2 regions of the Halomonas binhaiensis genome follow, and region 2 is predicted to be linked to the other one. Evidence: riboswitches for the same ligand, from Rfam matches in the RefSeq annotation. Region 2 holds a riboswitch; the other holds the start of a gene.
The links. A riboswitch is a leader RNA that binds a small molecule or an ion and turns the genes downstream of it on or off. The one in region 2 is predicted to bind cobalamin.
Positions count from the first base shown of each region.

Region 1: another riboswitch for cobalamin. It lies ahead of E4T21_RS04535 (ABC transporter substrate-binding protein); the one in region 2 lies ahead of E4T21_RS12715 (TonB-dependent receptor domain-containing protein).

Region 1 is NZ_CP038437.2:1,031,578-1,038,932, reverse strand. It holds gene E4T21_RS04550 (MFS transporter) at 1-154, shown strand, start outside; gene E4T21_RS04545 (ABC transporter ATP-binding protein) at 207-983, opposite strand; gene E4T21_RS04540 (FecCD family ABC transporter permease) at 1,034-2,101, opposite strand; gene E4T21_RS04535 (ABC transporter substrate-binding protein) at 2,094-3,281, opposite strand; cobalamin riboswitch at 3,325-3,515, opposite strand; gene E4T21_RS04530 (aminoglycoside adenylyltransferase family protein) at 3,681-4,439, opposite strand; gene E4T21_RS04525 (purine-nucleoside phosphorylase) at 4,591-5,619, shown strand; gene E4T21_RS04520 (arylsulfatase) at 6,279-7,355, shown strand, end outside.
Region 2 is NZ_CP038437.2:2,891,229-2,898,583, forward strand. It holds gene E4T21_RS12700 (ABC transporter ATP-binding protein) at 1-429, opposite strand, end outside; gene E4T21_RS12705 (FecCD family ABC transporter permease) at 448-1,434, opposite strand; gene E4T21_RS12710 (cobalamin-binding protein) at 1,436-2,461, opposite strand; gene E4T21_RS12715 (TonB-dependent receptor domain-containing protein) at 2,458-4,299, opposite strand; cobalamin riboswitch at 4,417-4,683, opposite strand; gene E4T21_RS12720 (bifunctional adenosylcobinamide kinase/adenosylcobinamide-phosphate guanylyltransferase) at 4,787-5,218, opposite strand; gene E4T21_RS12725 (histidine phosphatase family protein) at 5,170-5,895, opposite strand; gene cobS (adenosylcobinamide-GDP ribazoletransferase) at 5,847-6,680, opposite strand; gene E4T21_RS12735 (bifunctional adenosylcobinamide kinase/adenosylcobinamide-phosphate guanylyltransferase) at 6,677-7,318, opposite strand; gene cobD (threonine-phosphate decarboxylase CobD) at 7,315-7,355, opposite strand, start outside.

The DNA.
Region 1 (7,355 bases), 1.9 Mb from region 2:
GTTGCCGGTTCAAGCCGTGGAAGGCGCTCGACAGGCCTTCACCACGGGGCTCAATGTCACGGCTGCCGTCAGCGGGATCGCCATTCTGGCCCTGGCCATTGTCTCGGCGATTTCGCTACGCCATGTGCCTGCGCAGAATGACACCCCGGGATGACACGGCCGGAGCACTCTGACAATTCATTCAGCCAATTCGTTCGGGCAATGGCTCAGTAACTCAGCGACGTGGCGCAGGAGAAACGTATCAGCGGAGGTTCGTCCGGGTCAGGTGTCAGATAGCGTGCCTCGACCCCGAAGACTTCTCGCAGATGCTGTGTCGTCAGCACCTTGCGCGGTTCACCGCTGGCAACGATGGCTCCATCATGCAACAGCACCAAGCGGTCGCATGCCAAGGCCTGATTGAGATCGTGCAGCGCGATGACCTTGGTCACGGGCAAGGCACGAACCAGGGCCAGGATTGACAGCTGATGGCGGATGTCGAGGTGGTTGGTTGGCTCATCCAGCAACAGGATCTCGGGCGACTGTGCCAGGGCCCTGGCAATGTGCACACGCTGACGCTCACCACCCGACAGGGTATGCCAGAGCCTGTCACTGAGGCCGGCCATGTCAACCGCAACCAACGCCTGCTGCACGCAGGCATCATCTTCAGCCCGCCAAGGGCGCAACGGCGACAGGAAGGGAATCCTGCCGAGTTCCACGGCTTCACGCACCGTGATGCGTTCTGCGGTCTCTGCCTGCTGCTCGACCAGGGCCAACTGGCGAGCCCGGACTCTGGCCGATGTCCTGTCCATCGCCTGGCCATTCAACAGCACACGCCCTTTGCCAGGTTTCCTGAGCCCGGCGAGGCATTGCATCAGAGTGGACTTTCCTGATCCATTCGGGCCGATCAGACCAAGGCACTCCCCCGGCTGCAACCGCAACGACACATTGCGCAGGATCGGAGTGCCACGCACGGAAACCGAGAGATTTTCAGCTGCAAGCATCATCTACCGCGCCGTTCATGAGTTCATCGTCCGTAAGTTCGTCGTCCGCAAGTTCATCGTCCACGGGCTCGTCGTCCATGAACCAGAATGAGAGCAAAAGCCGGAGCCCCCACCAGCGCCGTGATCACACCAATCGGCAACACCTGCCCGGGCACGATCACTCTCGACAGCACATCGGCAACGACCAGGAAGACCGCCCCCGCCAGTGCGGTTGCCGGCACCAGCCGATCATGCCTTGTCCCGACCAGGAATCTCATTGCATGGGGGACGACAAGACCGACGAAACCGATGGAGCCAACCTTGGAAACCATCACCCCGACCATCACTGCCGTGACAGTGATCAGCAGCCCTCTCACCGGCCTGACCGCAATACCCAGCGAGGCGGCGCTGTCCGCCCCGAAGGTGAACGCATCAAGTGAGCGCCGATGCCAGAAACACACCGCGGCACCTGCCAGGGCAGCCAGGACCGTCGCCCCGACATCCTCCCAACGGGTGCCCGACAGGTTGCCCATCAACCAGAACATGATGCCGCGCGCCTGTTCCGCATTGGCGGTTCTGGCGATGATGAAGGCAGTCAACGCATTGAACAGCTGCGAGCCCGCTATGCCGGCCAGGATAATCGCTGCCGCCTGGGAGCCTCGCCCTGTGTCGGCCCGACCAGCGACGACCTGAGCCAGCAGGGCGACCAGGGCAAAAGCGACCAGCGCGCCGATGAGCGCACCCAATGACATCGAGATGGCCCCGGCCCCCAGTCCTGCCACGGTGACCACCACCGCGCCTGTCGAAGCCCCCGCAGAGAGCCCCATCAGATAAGGATCGGCCAGAGGGTTGCGCAGCAGTGCCTGCAGTACCACTCCCGTCAGCGCCAGCCCTGCCCCGCAGGCAGCCGCCACGATGGCCCGGCTCAGCCGGTAGCTCCAGATGATGCCTTCATCGATGCGGTTCACTGGATATCCGGCATCCCAGAGCCGATTGGCAACGGTCTCCATCACTACCGACAGGGGAATGCGTGTCTCGCCGATAGCGGTACCGAACAGGATCGCCGCCAGCAACATCCATGGCGACAGCCAGAGCCACAGATGCCCTCGACGGAATGCCTGGGGAGAGCCCACGTCACTCATGTGCATGGTTCATGTGTAAAAAGTTCATTTCCGCGAGCGCCTGAGACAAGCTATCGAGTCCGTGAATCGTGCGCATCGTCGCGCTCATGGCATGCGCATCCATGGTCACGATGCGCCCTTCACGCACGGCCGTCATCTGGCTGGTCACCGGGTCATTACGCAGGAAATCCAGCTTCTGTGCCGCATCATCTGCGGGATAACGCCGCCGATCCATATCCGCAATGACGATGACATCCGGATCCGCCTTGGCGATGCTTTCCCAGCCGACGCCAGGCCATTCTTCATTGGATGAAACCACATTCTCGATGCCCAGCTTCTGCATCATGTAGCCCGGTGCACCAAGGCGCCCGGCAACGAAGGGGTCGCTATCCAGATCGGCTGAAGAGAACCAGAAGACAGCCGACAGATCATCAGGCAGGTCGAGGGCCTTGGCTCGGGCAATGGCCTCGTTTTCCTGGGTTTGGAGGGAGCTCACCAACGCTTGGCCCGCGTCCTTAACATCAAAGATGGCAGCGAGTTCGCGAATGCCCTTGTAGATCGATTCGGTGGCGAAGGCCGCTGTGCGGATACCATCGCCGCCGGTCGAGTTGTCTTTCGTGTCACAGTCAACCGGCATGACATAGGATGCAATGCCAAGGTCGTGGAACATCTCTCGCGTGCCCACGCTTCCCGTATCGCCCACATGCCATTCATATTGTGCGGCCACCAGGTCAGGCCGCTTGCCGACCACGGATTCAAAACTGGGATCATTATCAGCAAGCCGCTCGATCCCCGCGTTCACTTGCTCAAACTCCGGCAGTACCGGGTTGAACCACACCGAAGTGCCCACCACCCGGGAGGCAAGCCCCAGGGAATACAGCACCTCGGTCGCCGATTGGCCAATGGATACGACGCGTTCAGGTGCTCTGTCGAAAGTGACATCCTGACCGCAGTTCGTCAGCGTCAAAGGATAATCAGTGGCATGGCTGGCAGCTTGGGAATCGTCAACTGAAGAGTCGCCGACAGAAGAGCCGTCAACTGAAGAGTCACCAACAAAAGCGCCATCGGCCGAAAGATCGTGAGTCGAAAGATCGTGAGTCGAAAGATCGTGAGTCGAAAGATCGTGCGAAGTCTCGGCATAACCCGAGAACGTCGCAAGGCCTGCGCTGAGCGCGCAGGACGCAAGTAGGATATGTTTCATCTGCCCTTCTCCGGAACACCCCGTCCGGTTGTCGTTGCACGTGGGATTGCACTTGAAGTCGGCAGGTCTCCTGACTGACGGATCGACACTTGCTTCACCTTCCCGGGCTAGATTCCCAGTGGTGCGCCGAAGCAAGTTCACCGCCTACAGTTGCGGGGGCAGTTCCGGTTACCGAGCAAGGCTCGGCACGGATTCCCTTTTCATTCCCGAAGGAAACCGACGAAGCCGAGGCTGCTGCAAAGGTAGCGAGCAACGATCAGGCAAGGCGAAATCAGACGAAGAAGCGCAATTTACGAGATGTAAATGAGCATTTTGAGGAGGATTTCAACACTGCATGATCGAGCGTAGTAGTTTGCCAGCAGTCTCACTGTCCATCATGCCGTAGATATGTTGCCAATGCTACTGAGCATCCCTAATGCGATGTTGCATCGCATTCACTGTGCGCAGGACTTCCTCTTGGCGGGTGCTCCAGTCATCGGCATGCATGCCCAGATAGGCTTCCCGGGCGTCCCTGAGCAGCGCAGCATGCTCAACAGGCAAACGGGGCTCGGCCCAGCTGGCGGCTGCGTCCTTGGTGACGAAATCCCCCTCCGTCAATGTTCGCCACATACGCGCCAGGGTGAGCAGCACATTGCGCTCGTCCCCTTGCAGGGAAGCCAGCAAGTCAGGCAGAAGATCGCCTATTGCGCGGCGTATATCGGCTGGTGGGATAAGCGGGAGCAGCTCGGAAGCACTGGGGCCGAACAGCGGTTTCGCTTCCTGCCGTGCCTGAGCAAGAACGAGAGTAAGCTCTGGATCTTCGGCAGGCTGAGGTATTGCGCCACGCTCAAACTCATGGCGCAGCCATTCACCGTAGATGAACTCACAGCGGGCGGGATAGATATCAGCGACAAGCTGAGTGCGAAGAAAGATCATCAATTCGACAGGGCGAAGGGAGCTATCACGCGCCGGATGTCCCGAAATTCCCATCAGTGCTGTCGTCAGGCTCAGGCGCGTTTCCGAATCCAGCGGCTCGTCAATGACAACCAGCACATCGACATCACTCGAAGGCTGCAGCCCACCAGCGACAGCAGACCCATGCAGGTATGCCGCCACCAGGGAATCCGCCAATAATTCACGGATGACATGCAGCACGTTATCGACTTCAGCGGGAATCATCACGCCCCCTTTTTATCTGGATACCACCACCACCCCGGGCTCGTTATCTCGCAAGCATGACACCAGCCATCTGAGTATTTATTCGGCGCTTCCTCTAAACTCAAGGCGTTTTCTGTATACAACGATTTTATGTACAACAAAAGGGAGCACAATGTCCTCACCGTTCTCGGGTCTACGGGGCCCTCTCACCGCAGCGATCTTCCTCGCCAGTCTACTGCCTATCCCTTCCCTGGCGAACGATGCCTCCTCTTCAACAGAGGTCAAGGTGTTCATTGCCAGCATGTTCGAGATCGGGGAAAACACGGGTGATCGTGCGGGAGAATTCCAGCACTGGTACGAGCATTATTGGCAGGATGCACAACCGGTGGCTGTCAGAGGAGCCACTCACGAACTCTACTGCAATGATGATGGCGTCTGTGGCTCTGTACTCGGCATGGGCAAGGTAGCTTCATCATCATCCATGCAGGCGATTCTGCTCGACCCTCGCTACGACTTCAGCGATACCTATTTCATTCTTAGTGGTGTGGCGGGAACCCCGCCCTCTCAAGGCACCATCGGCATGGTCAGTTGGGCCACCTGGCTGGTGGACTACGATCTCGGCCACCGTTGGGCAGCAGATGAAGGCGAACCCGGCGCTCCAACGTTCATGCCCCGCAAGGGTTATGAGGACATTCGTGTCTATCAACTGAACCCGCAACTGGTAGAACAAGCCATGGTGCTGAGTGAAGACACTCCGTTGCAGGACTCCGAGTCCGCCCAGCAATACCGTGAACGCTATCCCGACAAGAGCGCCCAGCGGACCCCCTTTGTCAGAACCGGTACGCACATGACAGGAGATACCTTCTTTCATGGGCCCGGCTTGTCACAGGAAGCCCAATACATGACCGAGCTCTATGGTGCCGATGACTATGTGATTACCGAGATGGAGGCTGCTGCCATCACCCAGGTCATTGATCGACTGTGGGGGACCGATCGCATCCTTAGCTTGCGTGGCGCGGTGAACTTTGACCAAGGCAACCCCAATGAAACCACACAGGAACACCTGGATCCCGCTCCGGGCAATACTGCAGGGGGGTTCGCCGAAACCGTTGCCAACATAGAATTGGTTGGCTCTCGGGTAGTGGATGAGATCGTCAGCCACTGGGATGACTGGCAATCCGGTGTACCGATGACTCCCTGAACACAAGCACCGCCTGCGAATCGAAGGCGGTGCACTCCTGCAACCATACTACTCTGCCAGCAAGCTCCGCCTATCTGAACGAGTATCCTGCGGCACCGAAGTGCATGTCACCCGAAAAACCTGCCAGGTGCAATTCCAGCGGGGCTCTGCTACTTGGGCTGGCAAAGTCTCTCGCACTAATAACTTCGCTTGTGGAAGCCAACATTCTTGACGGAGGTTAAGAAACGCCAGATTGGAAATCTTGAACACCCAGTGCTCTTTAAATAAAACGCTTTAAACAAAAACGCTTCTCATGAGAACATTTAACATAAAAAACAAGAAAGTTATATCGATAAGGCATAACGCCTATGCCACTGAAGATGCATGCAAAACCTCTCTTAAAAAAAATATCTGGATTTTCAATGACTACCATTTCAAGAGTATGAAAAACATTTTATCCACTTGATTTTTCTTTCTTTATATACCCAATGACATATAAAAAACTACCTCATTAGGAATGCGCGATTTGGTTAAGTTTTCTCCTATACTGTCTCGCTGAGGAAACCTCACTTTGTAGATTTCCTTGATACGTCAACATCCGACGACTCGCACAAGTCAGGGAGGCTCGCGTGTTATCTTCCATACCGTCTCGATCCATGGCTGTACCTCGGCCTGGCCATATGGCTGCCACTCTAACCGCCACGCTGACAGCAGCGACTCTGGCATTTTCCACTCCATCAATCGCTCAAGACGATGCTTCTGGAAATGCACCTCAGACTGACAAGCCCAACATCCTGGTGCTCTGGGGTGATGATATCGGTCAGTCCAACATCTCGGCCTATACCCATGGCCTGATGGGCTACCAGACCCCCAACATCGACCGTATTGCTGACGAAGGCATGATGTTCACCGACTATTACGGCGAGCAATCCTGTACCGCTGGGCGCTCATCGTTCATCACTGGCCAGAGCGTGTTCCGCACAGGCCTGTCCAAGGTCGGTATGCCAGGTGCCAAGGAAGGCCTTAGCATCGAGGATCCGACCATTGCCGGCCTGCTCAAGGCGGAAGGCTATGCCACTGGCCAGTTCGGCAAGAACCATCTGGGGGATCGTGACGAGCACCTGCCTACCAATAACGGTTTCGACGAGTTCTTCGGCAACCTTTACCACCTCAATGCCGAGGAAGAGCCCGAATTACCGGACTACCCTGGCGACATGGTCCTGGCGGATGGGCGTACCTTCCGTGAAGCCTTCGGCCCACGTGGCGTGATCAAGTCCACAGCCGACGGCGAGATCGAGGATACCGGCCCGCTGACCCGCAAGCGTATGGAAACCATCGATGACGAAACCTCTGCGGCCGCATTGGACTTCATCGAGCGCAAGACCGAGGAAGGCACCCCTTGGTTCGTCTGGTGGAACGCCACTCGCATGCACTTCCGTACCCACGTCAAGGATGAGCTGCGTGGTCAGTCCGGCCAGAACGAATATGCCGATGGCATGATGGAGCACGACGCTCATGTCGGCCTGTTCCTGGACAAGCTGGATGAGCTGGGTATTGCCGACAATACCATCCTGTTCTACTCCACCGACAACGGCCCGCATATGAACAGCTGGCCGGATGCGGGTATGACACCGTTCCGTGGCGAGAAGAACACCAACTGGGAAGGTGGCTGGCGGGTACCGGCCATGGTGCGCTGGCCGGGCCATATCGAGGAAGGCAGCATTTCCAACCAGATCATGCACCATATGGATTGGACA
Region 2 (7,355 bases):
TTCACCGCCCGACAGGGTGGCGATGGAACGCGCGGCCAGATGATCGACCCCAAGACGAACCAGAGCCTGCTGGGCCAGTTGGATGTCTTCGGCGCTTTCGTTTTGCCAAAGGTGCAGAAAAGGATGGCGTCCGATCAAGGCTGTCTCGAGCACGCTGGCCGGAAAATCGTCCTGGTGATGCTGGAACACCATCCCCAGGTGCTGGGCAACATGACGCCGACGTAGTTGCCCCAGAGGCACCCCATCCAGGCACACCCGGCCACGACGCGGTGCCTTCAAGCCTGCCAGGGTATGCAGCAACGTTGTCTTGCCGGTGCCATTAGGGCCGAGAATTCCCCAGCGCGAGCCGGGCGGGATCGTCAGGGAAAGCGCACTGCCATCTGCGCGCTCCGGTATATCAATCACCAGTTCCTGGGTACTCAAGTGCATGTCCGTCTCCTCACCCCATCAACCACGGCTGCGATGCAGCAGGTACAGGAAACTCGGAACACCGAGCAACGCCGTAATGACACCGACGGGCAGTTGCTGGGGAGCAATGACCGTACGCGCCAGCGTATCGGCCAGAGTCAGCAGCGCCCCTCCGGCCAGCAAGGAGGCCGGCAGGATGATGCGTTGATCGGAACCCAGGCGCAGACGCAGCATATGCGGCACCATCAAACCGACGAAGCCGACGCTGCCTGCTGTCGTGACAGCAACAGCCGTAGCAAGGCTCGCTGCTGCATACAGCCCCAGTTCAACCGGACGAACCGCCACCCCCAGAGCAGCAGCCTGGAGTCCACCTCGGGCCAGCACATTGAGGCTGCGCCCGAAAGGTGCCAATGACACGGCAGCGATGGCGGCCAGGCTGAGTACCGGCCAGGGGCTTCCGGCATAGGCCATGTCCCCCATCAGCCAATACAGCATGCCGGGCAACTGCTCTACCGGACTGATGGTCAGGAGAAAAGTGATCGTCGCCCCCCAGCCGGAAGCCAGGACAATGCCGGTCAGCAGGAGCCTGGCCGGCGTCCAGCTACCGCCGCCATGGGCCAGGCCGAAAACCAGCAGTGTGGACAACAGGGCACCAGAGAAAGCCGCCAAGGAGACCAGCGCAGCCCCCAGGCCCGCCAGCATGGCGAGCAAGGCCGCCACTGCCGCCCCACCGGATAACCCCAGCACATAAGGGTCAGCCAGTGGATTGCGCAGCAGCACTTGCATCAACGCGCCGGCCAGCGCCAGCAGCGCACCGGTACCGAAAGCGGCCAGGGCTCTCGGCAGGCGCAGCTCCCAGAGCAAGGTCTGGTGCAAGGGGCTGCCATTCCCCAGCACTGTGGCCCACAGTTCCTGGGGTGACAGATTGATGCTGCCCAGTGCCAGCGCCAATAGAATAGCGGCCACGGAGATCAGCCCCAGCACACATAGCGGCGGCCAGACCCGAGGCATGTGGCGCAATGACATATCAGCGGCGCTCACGGGCGCTCTCCAGGTGACGGCATAGAGACTTGGTGCCTTCCACCAGGCGCGGAGTGGCCCTTTGCACCAGGTCGGGATTGATGAAGAACAGGTTATCGCGCTCAACCGCCTTGAGGTGCGGATAAGCCTGCCAGGCATCGAGCCAGGAAGAGTCCGCCTTGCCCATTCCCCCGGTGATGATGGCTTCAGGGTTCGCTGCCAGCACGGCCTCCTGGGAAATACGCGGTACCATGGGAGCCTCATCGGCAAACAGATTGACGCCCCCGCACAGTGCCAGTGACTGGCTGATCCAATGCTGGCCATTGATGGTCATCAGTGGTCTTTCCCAGACTTCGTAGAACACGCTCACAGGTTCGGAATCTGCATAACGCTGGGTAAGATCACGAATGTCATCACGCAGTGCCGTAGCTGCCTGTTCCGCCTTATCCTGGCTGTCGGCCAGTACACCCAGACGTTCCAGAGTCGAAGCTATCGTCTCGAAGCTTTTCGCATCGGAATGAAATACCTTGATTCCAAGCGCAGACAGTCGCTCTACCTGCTCACGGGGATTGCCGCCATCCCAGCTCACGACCAGGTCCGGCTCAAGCGCCAGCAAGGCTTCGAGGTCGATACGGTCATAGCTTCCCACCCTCGGCAGGGCTTGAGCCGCTTTTGGATAGTCGCTGAAACTCACTGCGCCGACGACCTTTTCACCGGCCCCGGCAGCGAACAACAACTCCGTCACACTGGGGGCCAGCGCGACAATGCGTTGTGCCGGTGCAGCAAGACAGACTTCGGTTCCACTGTCATCCACGACACACCGCGAGGCTTCTTCGGCGCTCACCACCGACATGCCAAGCGACAAGCTCACTGCCAGCAGTACGATGCTGCCTGCAGTCTTTATCGCCCGTGTCGGCCACTTGATGTTTATCGGGCGTTCAAGGCCCCCCATGCGCTCAGGAGCATGTTTCATGCGCTCAAGGCTGTATTCCATTGGCTCAGGGCTGTATTCCATTGGCTCAGGGCTGTTCATGGCTGGAAGCCAACGCTCAAGTAGGCTGCGCGCCCGGGGTTGATATAGTCCCAGCCGTTGAAGCTGTCCCGCGCGGTGGCATATTCGCGATCGAGGACATTCTCCAGGGTCAGGTTGGCCTTCCATTGAGGGGCGAAATTCCAGCCTGCCCGCAGGTCGATGGTGCCATAGCCTGACAAGCGTTCTTTATTGTCTGCATCGTTGTAGCGATGGTTCTGTGCCACGAAGGATGCGCCGAGATTCCAGTCGCCGATGCGTCGATCTGCATCCAGGCGTACCCCTTGGGTCGCACGGCGCACCAAGCGCTTGCCACTCTTGCGGTCTTCGGGGTCGGTGTAGGTGGCAGAGGCAGCCAGAACCCACTGGTTCCACTCCAGTCCCGTGGTCAGCTCAACACCCCGAATGCGGGCGCGATCCACATTGAACGGCGCATAATGCGAGTCCTGCACCGTATATGCCACCATGTCGTCGATATCGCTCTGGTACACGGCCACATCCCAGAATCCCCGGCCATACTGCCCACGCAGGCCAAGCTCGACACTTTCCGCTTTCTCGGGGTCGAGGTCAGGATTGCCGAAGTCGGGGAAGTACAGCTCATTGAAAGTCGGTGCCCGGAATGCCGTGGCGTAACTGGCTCGCAGGGTATAGTGGTCATCCAGGGCATAACCCAAAGCAAGGTGCCCGGTGGTCTCGCCGCCGAAGGCCTCGTTGTCGTCATGGCGCAGGCCGACCTGCAGCGAGAAGGGAGCGAAGTCCAGCAGGGTCTGAGCGAACACCGCCACATTGTCACGGCTGTCTTCCGCGTAATCGGTAGTGCTGTCGATCTTGTCCTGCTGATACTCTGCCCCGGCGACCAGTTCGTGATTGCCCATCAGCACAGAGTTGTCCCAACGCGCCGTGTGTGTCGTGGTATCGAAAGTGGTGGCGCCAAGGTCGGAAAAATCATCCAGCTCATCGCGGGCTTCGCTGATGGTCAAGCGCGAAGTCCAGTTGCTCGTGACAGGTATCTCGCCATACACCCCGGCCACTTGCTGCACATAGTCGGAATCACCGCCTTCGTACTCGGTATTGCCTGACGCACGCAACGCGGTGACGCCCATGACAGCACCATTGTCGAAGTCGTGCGCCAGCCGCACCAGGCCCGTGGTGTTGTCGTAGCCCTTGTCTTCCCCGCCCTTGCGTACTTCCGAGCCATCGCTGCTCAGGTGGCTGGCACTGAACTGGTAGCGGGTCGCATTGGCCTCCCCGCTCAGGTTGGCCTGGGCCCTGGCCGTGCCAAAAGAGCCTCCTCCCAAGGTGATGCTGGGAGTCGGTCGTTCACCTTCGGGTTCGAGGGTGAACAGTTGCACAACGCCGCCTACCGCATCGGCACCATATAGCGCACCACGCGGGCCACGCACGACTTCGATGCGTTCGAACATGCGCGGGTCGAGAAACTGCCAGGCCGGGCCGCCGTTGGTGGCCGAACGCAGGCGCATGCCATCGATCAGCAACAATGTCGATTCAGGGCCGGTACCACGCAGATAGAGACTGGTGTTCTTGCCGAACCCACCACTGGATGAAAAATCAACGCCGGCCTGGCCACGCAGGGCATCGATCAGACTGATAGGGTCGCGCTGGCGCAGCGTCTGTTCGTTGATGACACTGACCGAAGACAATGTCTCACTGGCCGTGCGTGGTGCCAGGGTCGCAGATACGACCATGGGATCGAGGTTCACACTTTCATCATCGCCAGTGCTCTGGGCACTGGCCTGGGCAACGAATGCCAGCGGCATGGCAGCAAGGCTGAGAACAGGCAGGCCTGATACCGCTCGGGCAGGAAGAAAGGAGCGCAACATGATGAAGTATCCCCTGGTACCATGCGCACCCGCACGGCACGAAGCCTTGAATGACCAAGAACGGGGAAATGAGGAAGGAAGGCGTAACAACGCGCCCAGCTTCGGGAGCCCACCGCCCCTGGCATGGAATTTCAGGCCGGTCTCCGGGCTGACGAGCGAACATCTGCATGTTCCACGCGACCACCTTCCCGTGCCGGGCAGCAAGCCCGCGTGAAAGTGCCGACGAGCCTGTTGCTCAAGTCGACAGTTCTAGATATGCACAGTGGTGTGTCAGGCCGCGCTTTACTCGATCACCGTTGCGGGGGCAGCGTCGGATTGTCACCGACTTCCCGTTTCACCCCGACGCATCACATGCGTTCAGGAACGTCATATCTCCTTGCCGCTCGCTACACAGCGAGTGATATGCCGCTCCCTCAGGGGCACCTGAGAACCCAGGTAAACTACCAATGCCGGCCATGAGCGTCAATGTGACGCTTTGTCATCAAGGTCATTTCAATGCCATGACCAAGCCATGGCGCACATGCCATACGCTGCTGCTGGCCTCTGCTGCATCCTGTGCCAACCAGCCCGCCAGATCACGTAGCTGACGCTGGAATGGCTCGACAGGCACGATCCCGCGTCCGACTTCCGGGACAATCAGCACCACTTCTGCTGACTCGCGACCGGCCCAGTCCTTGAAGGCCTGGCGCCAGCATTCACGCAGCGCATCGTTCTCCAGCTCGGCGCCATTCCTGTTGCAGCAGACCTCTTCAAGCCACTTGAGCCAGCCATGAACCACTACCTCAGCGTGGGTCTCAGCCAGACGCGGATATCGCATCCGCTCCAGCGCTTCGCTGGCCTGAATCCAGCTTGCCTGAGGAAAGCGTTCGCTCACACGTTCGCGTTTGCCGGCGCAGGCACCGCCGAGGAAGAGTTGCATGTCACACCCTCTGTGGTGGTTGTCAGATACCAGCGCCGCCCGGAGGCCTGTTCCACAACGCCGTCCCAGAACGAGACCTGTTCGAAGCCACGCCGCCATTCACGAATCACACCACCATGGGTGACTACCAGAACCTTGTATCGCGGCTCCCCAGCCACTTTTTCTACAACTTCTCCAACAACTCTTTCTTCTCCAACAACTCTTTCTTCTACAACAACGCTTTCTTCTGCAACTTCTCCAGCAGCGTCGGCAAAGATATCGTTCAATGCGGCTTCCAATCGTTCGCGCAGTTGCTGGGCGGACTCGCCACCCGTCGGAGCCAGCTCTCCGGCACTGTCGATCCAGGCACGATAGGCAGGGTCATCCTTGAGTTCTTCCCAGGTACACCCTTCGAAGTCACCAAAGTCATTTTCGCGCAGGCGGTTATCCAGGCGCGGACGGGGCCAGTCACGACCTTCCGAGATATGCGCCAGCGTCTGACGGCAACGGACCAGGTCACTGGTGACCACGGCATCGAAGCGTTCGCCTTCCAGGTAGTCGCGCAAGCGATCCATTCCCTCCAGGGCATCGGGCATCAACAGCTCGATATCACGCTGCCCCTGGTAGCGCTTTTCCAGATTCCATTGGGTCACGCCGTGGCGAACCACCACCAGCTCGAGGCCCACACCAATAGCCATAATTCTCCTCCTTCGATTGCGGCCCCCAGCAGATCGCCGCTGATACCGCCAAAGGTCCGTCTTGCTCCCGCGGCAAAGATGACAACAAACAAGGCTGTCGCCAGTCCCAATGTCAGCATGCTCCACGCTTGCCCTGAGCTCATCAGCACAAACGGCAGCACAGACAGCAACACGGGCAGTGCCGTCGCCAACACCAGGTCACGCGGCCCCAGGCTCTGTTGCCATAGATGAGCCAGCCCCTCTGGGCGTGCCGCTGGCACCCGGACCAGCAGGAACACCGCCATCCAGCGAGCCAGGGCAGGAATGGCAACCAGCCACCAGATACCCGCTTCAAGCTCGAGCAGCCACCACACCAACGCCAGCTTCCAGGCTAGATGAAATACCAGCACCACCACCGCAAAACTGCCTACCTGCGGATCCTTCATGATCGCCCAGCGCTTTTCCAGCGGGGCATTACTGCCCAGGGCGTCGGCAAGATCCATCAAGCCATCCAGATGCAACCCGCCACTCAACCCGACCCACAGGCTGACGATCAGCAATGCCTGTAGTGGCAACGGTAAGCCCAGGGCTCCACTGCCCCAACTCACCATGCCCAGCGCTACCCCGATCAAGGCGCCTACCAGCGGATATGCCCGCGCCGCCCAACGCCGCGACGCCTGGTTCCAGTCGCAGGCCACGGGCAGCGGGATACGCGTCAGGAACTGAATGGCGAGGCCCAACCCGTGAGCAGCATCACGCCTGTCACCCTGTGGCTTGTGTGTCTCCTCACGGGTCGACTGCGTCATGTATGCCTCTTTGTATCAATGCGTTTTCCGGTGTCAATGCGTTCCCCGGAGGCAATACGCTCCTCAGCGTGAAGGCGCGTTTCATCCTCAAGCGCACATGGCGTGGCCTTCCAATCGATTACCTGTCCTGCTACCACTTCCACGACCCGGTCGGCAACGCCTGCCAGATGACAATGGATGCGCTGCAGGAAGGCCAGGTAACGCCACACCATGACATCTCGAGGAGGCAACTCTTCATTGAGATCATTGGATACCACGACCAGGGCGATGCTGCGTGCCCGAGCGTCTTCCAGCAACTCAGCGAACATGGCCAAAGCCTGATCATCGTCCAGTGGGCTGTCGAACATGACCTGGCTGACCCATAAGGTCAGGCAATCAAGCAGCAAGGTATCGCCACTGTTCACCTGCTGCCAGGCAGCACCCAGATCCCAGGGCGCCTCCAGGGTCACCCAGCCATCACCGCGATCGCAACGATGGCGTGCGATGCGCTCACGCATCTCCCCATCTGCCGCCTTGGCCGTGGCCAGGTACCATAGCCTGCCGCCACATCGATCGGGCTCTTGGTGCAATGAACGAGCCAGTGACTCGGCCACGCGACTCTTGCCACTGCGCACTCCTCCGCTGACGAAGACGATCACTCGGCAGCTCCTGCAAGGGCGGCAAGCCAGGCGTCAT